2 regions of the Mesorhizobium sp. M0030 genome follow, and region 1 is predicted to be linked to the other one. Evidence: riboswitches for the same ligand, from Rfam matches in the RefSeq annotation. Region 1 holds a riboswitch; the other holds the start of a gene.

Region 1 (4,289 bases):
CGCGGCAAAGCTCTCCTGATGGTATTTCGTCATGTCGAAGCCGGCGGCATCCAGCATGCCGCGCACGGCGCGCATGAACGGATCGGGGCCGCAGCAGAAGATTTCGCGCTCGCGGAAGTCCGGAGCCAGCAAGGGCAGCCGGATCGCATCGATGCGGCCCATATGGCCGTACCAGCCTTCGCGGCTGGAACGTTCCTCGATCATGAAGCCGAGCGACAGGCCGGGCATATGGCCGCCGAGCAGTTCGAGTTCCTTGCGGAAGATGATCTCTTCGGCACGCCGCGCGCAGTTGACGAAACCGACATCGGTCCATGGCGCGCAGTCGTTCAGCCAGCGCAGCATCGACATCATCGGCGTCACGCCGGAGCCGGCGGAAATGAACAGGTATTTGGCCGCCGGGTGGCTGTGCAACGAGAAGTCGCCGGCCGGTCCGTAGGCCTTGACATGCGAACCGGGCACCAGATGGTCGAACATCCAGCGCGTGCCGATGCTGCCGGCCTGCGCCTTGATCGTCACCGCGATCGAAAACGGCCGCGATGGCGACGACGACAGCGTGTAGGTGCGCATCAGCGGCCCGTCCGGTGTCGGCAGTTCCAGCGTCAGGAACTGGCCCGGCTTGTAGCGGAACCAGGTCTGGTTGTCGGAGCGGAAGGTGAAGGTCTTGACGTCGGGCGCCTCGTCGCTGACGCCGATCACTTCCAGCACCTGCAGCCTATCGTTCCACGGCGCCATCTGGTCAAGATGGCGATACAGCCCAAGATCCGTCATCGCATTCATCCTCTGGTCCCTCTTCGCCTGCTCCAGCTCACGCGACGCTGCGTAGCGCCGGCCGGCCGCCTTCGGCAAGGCGCGGGCCGATGAAGGCCGCGTACCATTCGACGAACTGGATCACGCCGCCCTCGTGCAGCTCCGAATAGGGGCCGGGCTCATAGGCCGGAGACAGGATGCCAAAGGCGTTTTCCTCGACGATGCGGCGGTCCTGGTCGTTGGTCTCGGTCCAGACATGGGTGAGCTCCTCAAGGTTGTAGTCGACCCCCTCGACCGCATCCTTGTGCACCAGCCACTTGGTCGTCACCGCGGTTTCGGTGGCGCTGATCGGCAGCACCCGGAAGGTGACCGCATGGTCGATCAGTATGTGGTTCCAGGTCGTCGGATAGTGGTAGTGCATCAAGGTGCCGATGCGGTCGGCGGCAACAGTGTCGGACAGGTTCTTCGTCACCGCGCGCTTTCCCGACATCGTGTAGCTGACGGCATCGCGCAGCAGCGGCGCGCGGGTGGCGCGGTATTGCCCGGCCGGATCGATGCGGAACTTGCTCGGCAGGCCCGCCGCCTCGCATTTCGCCCAGTGCGCCAGCATCTCCGGATCGCTGTCGGCGCCCTGCACGCCGGTCACCGTCGGCGCTTCGGGGAATGTCTTGCACAGCTCTGGATGATTGCCGGCGCAGTGATAGCATTCGCGGTTGTTTTCCCAGACCAGCTTCCAGTTGCCCTTCTCGATGATGGTGCTCTCGAAGGCGACCTTGGCTTCATTCAGCCGGTGCGGCTTGAGGTAGGGCTCTATCATGGCGCGCATCGGGGCAAAGTCGGCAGGTTCTTTTGCCAGGCAGATGAAGATGTAGCCGCCGACGCTCTCGCAGGCGACGGGCTTCAGGCCGAACTGGCTCTTGTCGAAACCGTCGGCCATCTGGCGGGCAAACAGCAGCCGGCCGTCAAGCTCGTAGGTCCACTGGTGATAGGGGCAGACAAGCTTTGCCGCCATGCCCTTCTCAGTGTTGCAGACACGGCTGCCGCGATGGCGGCAGGAATTGTGAAAGGCGTTGATGTTGCCCTTCTGGTCGCGGACCAGCACCACCGGATAATCGCCGATCTGCACGGTGATATAGCTGCCGGGCTTCGGCAGTTCGCAATCATGGCCGATGAACAGCCAGTCGCGATACCAGATAAGCTCCATGTCGAGCTTGAAATAGTCCGGGTCGGTGTAGAAGGGCTGTTCCAGCGAAAAGCCTTGCTTGCGGCCGTTCAGGAGCCTCAACATGTCGTTGCGCGTATCCATAGTTCTGTCCTCGTGGTTTAAGGACTGAACTTGGTGGTGATGGAGGAAGGATCGGACGCAGGCCGGCGCGGCGCCGGACATGCACTATCCACCTCTTGACCGCCCACCGCGATCAGTCGAGTCTATGCATCTCGGGCTGGTTTCCGGGCTTTGGAGTTGTCCTTGCGGACCATCGCGACACCTTCCCAGGCTGCTGCCCAGTGGTCTCCCGTTGCGACTTCAACTCCACCACCGTTGCGGGGGCAGCGCCGGATTCTGACCGGCTTCCCAATTCTCCGCTGCGTCGTCACGAAGCGGCACCTGAGATGCGATCATCTAATCACGGCAGCGATCGCGACGTCGGCATGAAAGCGACATCATATCCATGCGGCGCGACACGCGCGGCATACGCCCCGCCGACCACCGAAGGGCTGAGATCCTGTCTTGCGGCGCTATCATCGCCGTTTCGAATCGCTGCGGATCCAGTTCCGATCGGGGGCAAAAAGGGCTCAACGGTATCGAAAAGTTACTATTAGCAATCTCTAATCGAACCGAACGGTTCGTTTCTGTTGACAATGCGTGCAGGACGGTGTGAACGACGGCCCGGAAACCGACACCGGAGCGAACCACTCGGTTCGACATAAGCAACTGAAAACAATGCGATAAATGACCATAGAGGAACTTCCTGGCACAATTTCAAGGTGCAGGACCGTGGTCCACACGGAACAACTTCGTGATTGGCAACCAGCCTATGGCTTTCCCACATCGGGGCTGTCCGAACGACGCGAATTCCTCCCAAGACACGCCGCTAGACGGACAGACAAACTGGAGTACTAAAAATGAAAAAGATCATCCTCACTGCCGCAGCCGTTTTGGCGATCACCGGCAGCGCCTTCGCCGGTAGCGACAATTACGGTTCCAATGGTGCGAACCAGCCAGCCGTCTCGGTCGACAGCTCGTATACGGCTTCCATTCAGAAGCCGGCGCACGCTGACAAGCAGCCTGTCGTTCAGGGCGCCGACCGCGACCTCTACGGCAATCGCTGATCCCGACCAAAGAAGGGCGGCTAACCCGTCGCTCTCGGGATCCCAAAAAATTCAGGAGTATTGAAATGAAAAAGATCATCCTTGCTGCCGCCGCCGTTTTGGCCATCTCCGGCAGCGCTTTCGCCGGCAGCGACAACTACGGTTCGAACGGCGCCAACCAGCCTGCGATTACGTCGACCGATAGTGGCCATACGGCTTCGGTTGAGAAGTCGGCTCCAGCCGAGCAGGCGCCTGCCCACGGTGCCGACCGTAACCTTTTCGGCCGCTAAAAGCCGGTTTCCAGCACGTGGCGGGCTTATCCGCTGCAGCTGGCGGCATCAGAAAAATTCAGGAGACTAAAATGAAGAAGATCGTTCTTGCCACCGCAGCCGTTCTGGCTGTTTCGAGCGCTGCCTTTGCCGGCAGCGACAATTATGGCTCCAATGGCGCCAACCAGCCGGCCGCTGCCGTCGACACCACCCGCACTTCGTCGACCGGCACCAACTCGGCGGTCTACAAGCTGCTGAACTCGTCGAACGACCAACAGAAGTTCGTTCCTCAGAGCAGCGACAGGGATCGGTTCGGCAACAACTAACAGCCGAAGCTTAAAAAAAGAGCGGCGGGCCTGGCCCGCCGCTCTTTTTTCATGCCTGTACGACGCAGCTATCTCAAGCCGCCTTCACTTCCACCGGCTTGAGCGAGAAGGAGTGCCCATCGGCGTCGAAGATGTGCAGGTCCCCGGCATCCGCGGTCAGTCGCAGCTTTGCCCCGCGCTTGACCTCGACATTGCCGGGCAGCTTGGTCACCAACGGCAGGTCAGCGCGGCCGATATCGACATAGACAAGCTGCACCTCGCCGAGTTGCTCGACATAGTCCACCACGCCCTCGAAAAGATATTCCGCGCCGGTGGCGGCCGACAGATCCTCCGGCCGCACGCCGAAGCTGACTGCCGCACCCTTTGCTGACGCCGGCGTTGCGATCGGCACCGTTGCCTTGCGGCCGCCGACATGGCTGACGATTGTCGGGTTGCCCGTCCTGTCGATTGTCGCCGGCAGGATGTTCATGGCCGGCGAGCCGATGAACTGGGCAACGAACAGATTGCCGGGCTTCTTGTAGAGGTCCATCGGCGTGCCGACCTGCTCGATATGGCCATCCTTCAGCACGACGATGCGGTCGGCGAGCGTCATCGCTTCGACCTGATCGTGGGTGACGTAGATCATGGTCGTGGCAGG
Region 2 (4,289 bases), on a different contig from region 1:
AAGCGGGAAAACGCTTCGGCGGCCGGCGCACCATGACCTTCGCCTATTTCGCGATGTCGGCGACGCTGCTTGCGGCGGGCGCGGTCGGCACTACCGCGCCGCTGCTTACGGGCTTTTTCCTGCTCTGCGGCGCCTTCTTCACCATCGCGCTCGATGCACTGGGCTCGACCGCCTTCATGCGCTCGGTGCGGTCCTATGAGCGGGCGCAGATGGCCGCGGTCTACCGCACCTATCTCGACTTTTCCGAGCTGACGCCGCCGCTGGTCTATTCGGTGGTGCTGGCGTTTTTCGGCCTCGGCTCGGTGTTCGTGACGCTGGGCATTCTGGCCGCTGTTTGCGGCTTTATCACCTGGCGCTATCTGCCGAAGTCGCTTTAGTCGCCGATCAGGCGGTTGCCTCAAGCGCTGCATGCCGCTCGCGCACCCAGTTGTGGAAGCGGTGCAGATCGTACTCCTCCGGCATCAGCACGCCGGCCGCGTGACGCATGGAGCGCAGGCCTTTCTGGTTGATCTCGCAGATCGCGGCATCCTCCTCCAGCACCTGGGTGCCGAAGGCGACGACATTGTCGATGTCCGTCTCAGCCAGCGCCTCGGGCGCGAACAGCCATTCGGCGGTGAGTTCGGTCTGTTCGGGACCGAGCGGCATCAGTCGCACCGTCCTGACATAATCGACATGGCCGACGATGAACATCGAGGGCAGGCTGGTGGCATAGGTCTGTCCGGCCGCACGCTCGGCTGGCGTCAGGCCCGGGAAGACCGGGCCATGGGCATGTCCGTCGCGCGACCAGGTCTCGGCGCCGGCGCGCAGGCCACCCGAAAACTCCGGTGCGTCATTGTCGGCATGGCGGACCCAGTCGGGGTCGTCGTGCCGGCTCATCAGGCCGCGGCCGTATATCGGCACCAGCCGAGACAGGTCCTTGTGGACGCCTGGGCAATGCAGGCACTCGTTGAAGTTCTCCCAGAAGATTTTCCAGTTGCAGTTCATCACCTTGCGCAGGACATGGCCTGATACCAGCGTTTCCAGCGGCCAGTTGGCGAGGTCGCCGGATGCGGGATCGAAGGAGGTCTCGGCGGAGCCGGCCGTCGCCTGCTGAAGGTTCACAAAGACAAAGCCGCGCCACACCGACAGCGCCACCCGGTAGAGCGGATGATCTGCCTTGTCGAAACCATCTGGCAGCGATTTCGAGGGAACGCGCACGAGATCGCCGCGCAGCGAGTAGGACCAGGCATGGTAGGGGCAAGTGATGAGCCGCGCTTTCAGCCGGCCCTCGCTTTCCTGGCAAAGCTGCGAGCCGCGATGCCGGCAGGTGTTGTGGAAGGCGCGCAACTCGCCGGTGTCGTCGCGCAGCACGACGATTTCCTGCGTGCCGACGCGGAATGTCCTGAATGCCAAAGGCTGGGCAAGATCGGCCTCGCGGCAGACGAGCAGCCAGCTTTTGTACCAGATGGCCTCGAGATCGCGCTGGTAAGCCTCGCTATCCCAATAGGCCGATGACGGTAGCGTCGGTTCGGCCCGGCTCAGGCCGTTATAGGGGTCGCGCTCGCTCGGGTTGGGATGCATGGCTGGCTTCCTATGAAGCGTCAGCCGACACCCCGGCAAATCGTTTGTCAATCAGAGTGCCGCATTGCCGGTTGCAGGCGCGGCGCATAATCATGTCGTGGACATGGGACATTCGGAATTGGGGGGATTCGGACGTGGCCGCACGACAGATGTCGCTTACGCCGGAGCTGGTCGCGCGCTGCTGGCGCGAGATCAGGGACCCCGGGCCTGATCCGGACGCGATGCATCTCGATGAAGCCGACTATGACGCGCTTCTGGATGAATTGCAGGTCGAACTCCCGGATAGCGAACCGCTATGGCTGTTCGGCTATGGATCGCTGATCTGGAAACCGGAAATAGATTATGTCGAGGACCGCGTTGCGCTGGCGCGCGGCTGGCATCGGTCCTTTTGCATGAACATGACGCGCTGGCGCGGCACCAAGGTCAGCCCCGGCCTGATGATGGCGCTGGACCGTGGCGGACAATGCAAGGGCGTCGCCTTTCGGCTGACCGACAATAACCGGCGCGAGCAGTTGGGCCGGCTTTTCCGGCGCGAAGTCACGCTGAAGCCGACAAGCTACCGGCCGCGCATGCTGAAGCTTGCAAGCGAGGCCGGACCGCTCAGGGCATTGGCCTTCGTGATCAACCGCAACGGCCTGACCTATTCCGGCCCGCTCGACGAAGGCAAGATCGTCGAAAGGCTGGCCACGTCCTGCGGGCACTGGGGATCGGGCGCCGACTATCTCTACAACACGGTGAAAAACCTTGAAGAGCGCGGCATTCACGATCGCCATCTGTGGCGGCTGCAGCGGCTGGTTGCCGAGCGGATCACCGCGTTGAACCCGTAACGCCGCATGGCGCATTCGCGCTGTTGGCCGGCGGAATTTGGTTTGCCGGATGCGGCCGTTTCAGCCTATAGTCATGCATGTCGTCGGTTCCGTTAGGGACCAAGAGGGAATGCGGTGAGGGCTGACTTGTTGCCCAATGCCGTGGCTGCCCCCGCAACTGTGTGCGGTAGTCCTCTCCAAGCCACTGAGGATTTTTCCTCGGGAAGGTGGGGAAGGGCGCTGATCCGCGAGCCAGGAGACCTGCCGGCGACAGGGAACTGACTTCGATGCCCTCGGGTGGAGGGCGAAAGGACAAGATATGAATACCGCTTCCGTCTCCCTCGGCGCATCCGTCTCCTCGCAGTCGCGCTTCATGCAGCTCGTGCTTAGCGCGTTTCTGGGCATTTTCGTCGTCGGCGTTGTCGGTTTCTCGCATATCGATGCGGTCCACAATGCGGCGCACGACTATCGCCATTCGATGGCGTTTCCCTGCCACTGACGAGGATCTGACATCATGAACCTGTTTCGCAACGTCGTGTTCATCGCGGCGATCGCAGGGCTCGTGGCGGGTGTCGCTCTCGCCTGCATGCAGGCCTACGCCACCGTGCCGCTGATCCTCAAGGCGGAGGTCTACGAAAAGGCTGGTGGCGGCCATGAGCATCAGCATGCCGCGGCGCCCGCCGCCAACGCTGCGGACACCGATGCCATGAGCACCGCCGCGCCGGCGGAAAATGCGGTGAGCAGCGCAGCACCGGCTGAAGCAGCCGCGCCGGCGGAGGACGAAGGCTGGGCGCCGGCCGACGGCTTCGAGCGTTTCGCCTTCAGTGTCGTCGCCAATATCGTCACCGGCATCGGCTTCGCGCTGGTCCTGGTGGCGGTTTCCGAGTTCGCCGGCGGCATCGGCAGCTGGCGCCAGGGCGTGTTCTGGGGCTTGGCCGGCTTTGCCGTGTTCACGCTGGCGCCGGGCCTCGGCCTGCCGCCGGAACTGCCGGCAATGCCGGCGGCCGATCTCATGCAGCGCCAGATCTGGTGGTGGGCAACGGTGATGACAACGGCGATCGGTCTTGCCCTTATCACCTTCCGCACGTCGGCGCCCCTGACCGTGCTCGCCGTCGTCCTGATCGTCGCCCCGCATATTGTCGGCGCGCCGCAGCCTGACAGTTTCGTAACGCCGATCCCGGAGGGCCTGCATCATCAGTTCGTGGTGGCGGTGACGCTGACCAATCTGGTGTTCTGGCTGGTGCTCGGCGCAGTTGTCGGCATAGTGCACTCGCGCTTCACCGGCACCGCGACCAGCCTGCGCGACAGCTTTGCCTGATCGCAGTTTGACCTTCATCATCGGCGGTGCGCGCTCCGGCAAGAGCGCGCATGCCGAAACTTTGGCGACGGCGTTGCCGCCGCCATGGGCCTATATCGCCACCGCGCAAGCCTATGACGGCGAAATGCGCGAGCGCATCGCGCAACACCGCTCGCGCCGCGGCGAGGGATGGGCGACCATCGATGCCCCGCTTGATCTTGCCGGTGCGCTCGAGGCATTGCCGGACAACCAGCCGGTGCTTGTCGACTGCCTGACGCTTTGGCTGACCAATCATATGCTGGCCGATCATGATCTAGAGGGGGAGTGCCGGCGGCTGGCCGATGTGCTTTCGCGGCCGCGCGGGCCGTGGTTCGTGGTCTCCAACGAAGTCGGACAAGGCATTGTGCCCGACAATGCGCTGGCACGCCGGTTCCGCGATGCCGCCGGCAGGCTCAACCAGCAGATCGCGGTGGTAGCTGATATGGTGCTTCTGATGGTGGCGGGGCTGCCGCTCAAGGTGAAATGAGATGACCGTTATCGACGCAAAAGATGAAGAGCGCCATCGCGCCAAGATGGCCAAGCGCAAGGCGGTGCAGGACGCCGAGGTCGCGGAAAAGACGGTCGAG

What was found. A riboswitch is a leader RNA that binds a small molecule or an ion and turns the genes downstream of it on or off. The one in region 1 is predicted to bind cobalamin.
Region 2: another riboswitch for cobalamin. It lies ahead of NKJ80_RS27985 (CbtB domain-containing protein); the one in region 1 lies ahead of NKJ80_RS02110 (aromatic ring-hydroxylating oxygenase subunit alpha).

The regions. Positions count from the first base shown of each region.
Region 1 covers NZ_JAMYVE010000001.1:455,085-459,373, forward strand. Annotated here, with positions in the region: gene NKJ80_RS02105 (FAD-binding oxidoreductase) at 1-768, opposite strand, end outside; gene NKJ80_RS02110 (aromatic ring-hydroxylating oxygenase subunit alpha) at 806-2,053, opposite strand; cobalamin riboswitch at 2,171-2,372, opposite strand; gene NKJ80_RS02115 (DUF680 domain-containing protein) at 2,872-3,078, shown strand; gene NKJ80_RS02120 (DUF680 domain-containing protein) at 3,144-3,347, shown strand; gene NKJ80_RS02125 (DUF680 domain-containing protein) at 3,419-3,652, shown strand; gene NKJ80_RS02130 (ABC transporter ATP-binding protein) at 3,726-4,289, opposite strand, start outside.
Region 2 covers NZ_JAMYVE010000018.1:697-4,985, reverse strand. Annotated here, with positions in the region: gene NKJ80_RS28000 (MFS transporter) at 1-377, shown strand, start outside; gene NKJ80_RS27995 (aromatic ring-hydroxylating oxygenase subunit alpha) at 385-1,560, opposite strand; gene NKJ80_RS27990 (gamma-glutamylcyclotransferase) at 1,695-2,387, shown strand; cobalamin riboswitch at 2,455-2,649, shown strand; gene NKJ80_RS27985 (CbtB domain-containing protein) at 2,686-2,865, shown strand; gene NKJ80_RS27980 (CbtA family protein) at 2,881-3,684, shown strand; gene cobU (bifunctional adenosylcobinamide kinase/adenosylcobinamide-phosphate guanylyltransferase) at 3,677-4,189, shown strand; gene cobO (cob(I)yrinic acid a,c-diamide adenosyltransferase) at 4,191-4,289, shown strand, end outside.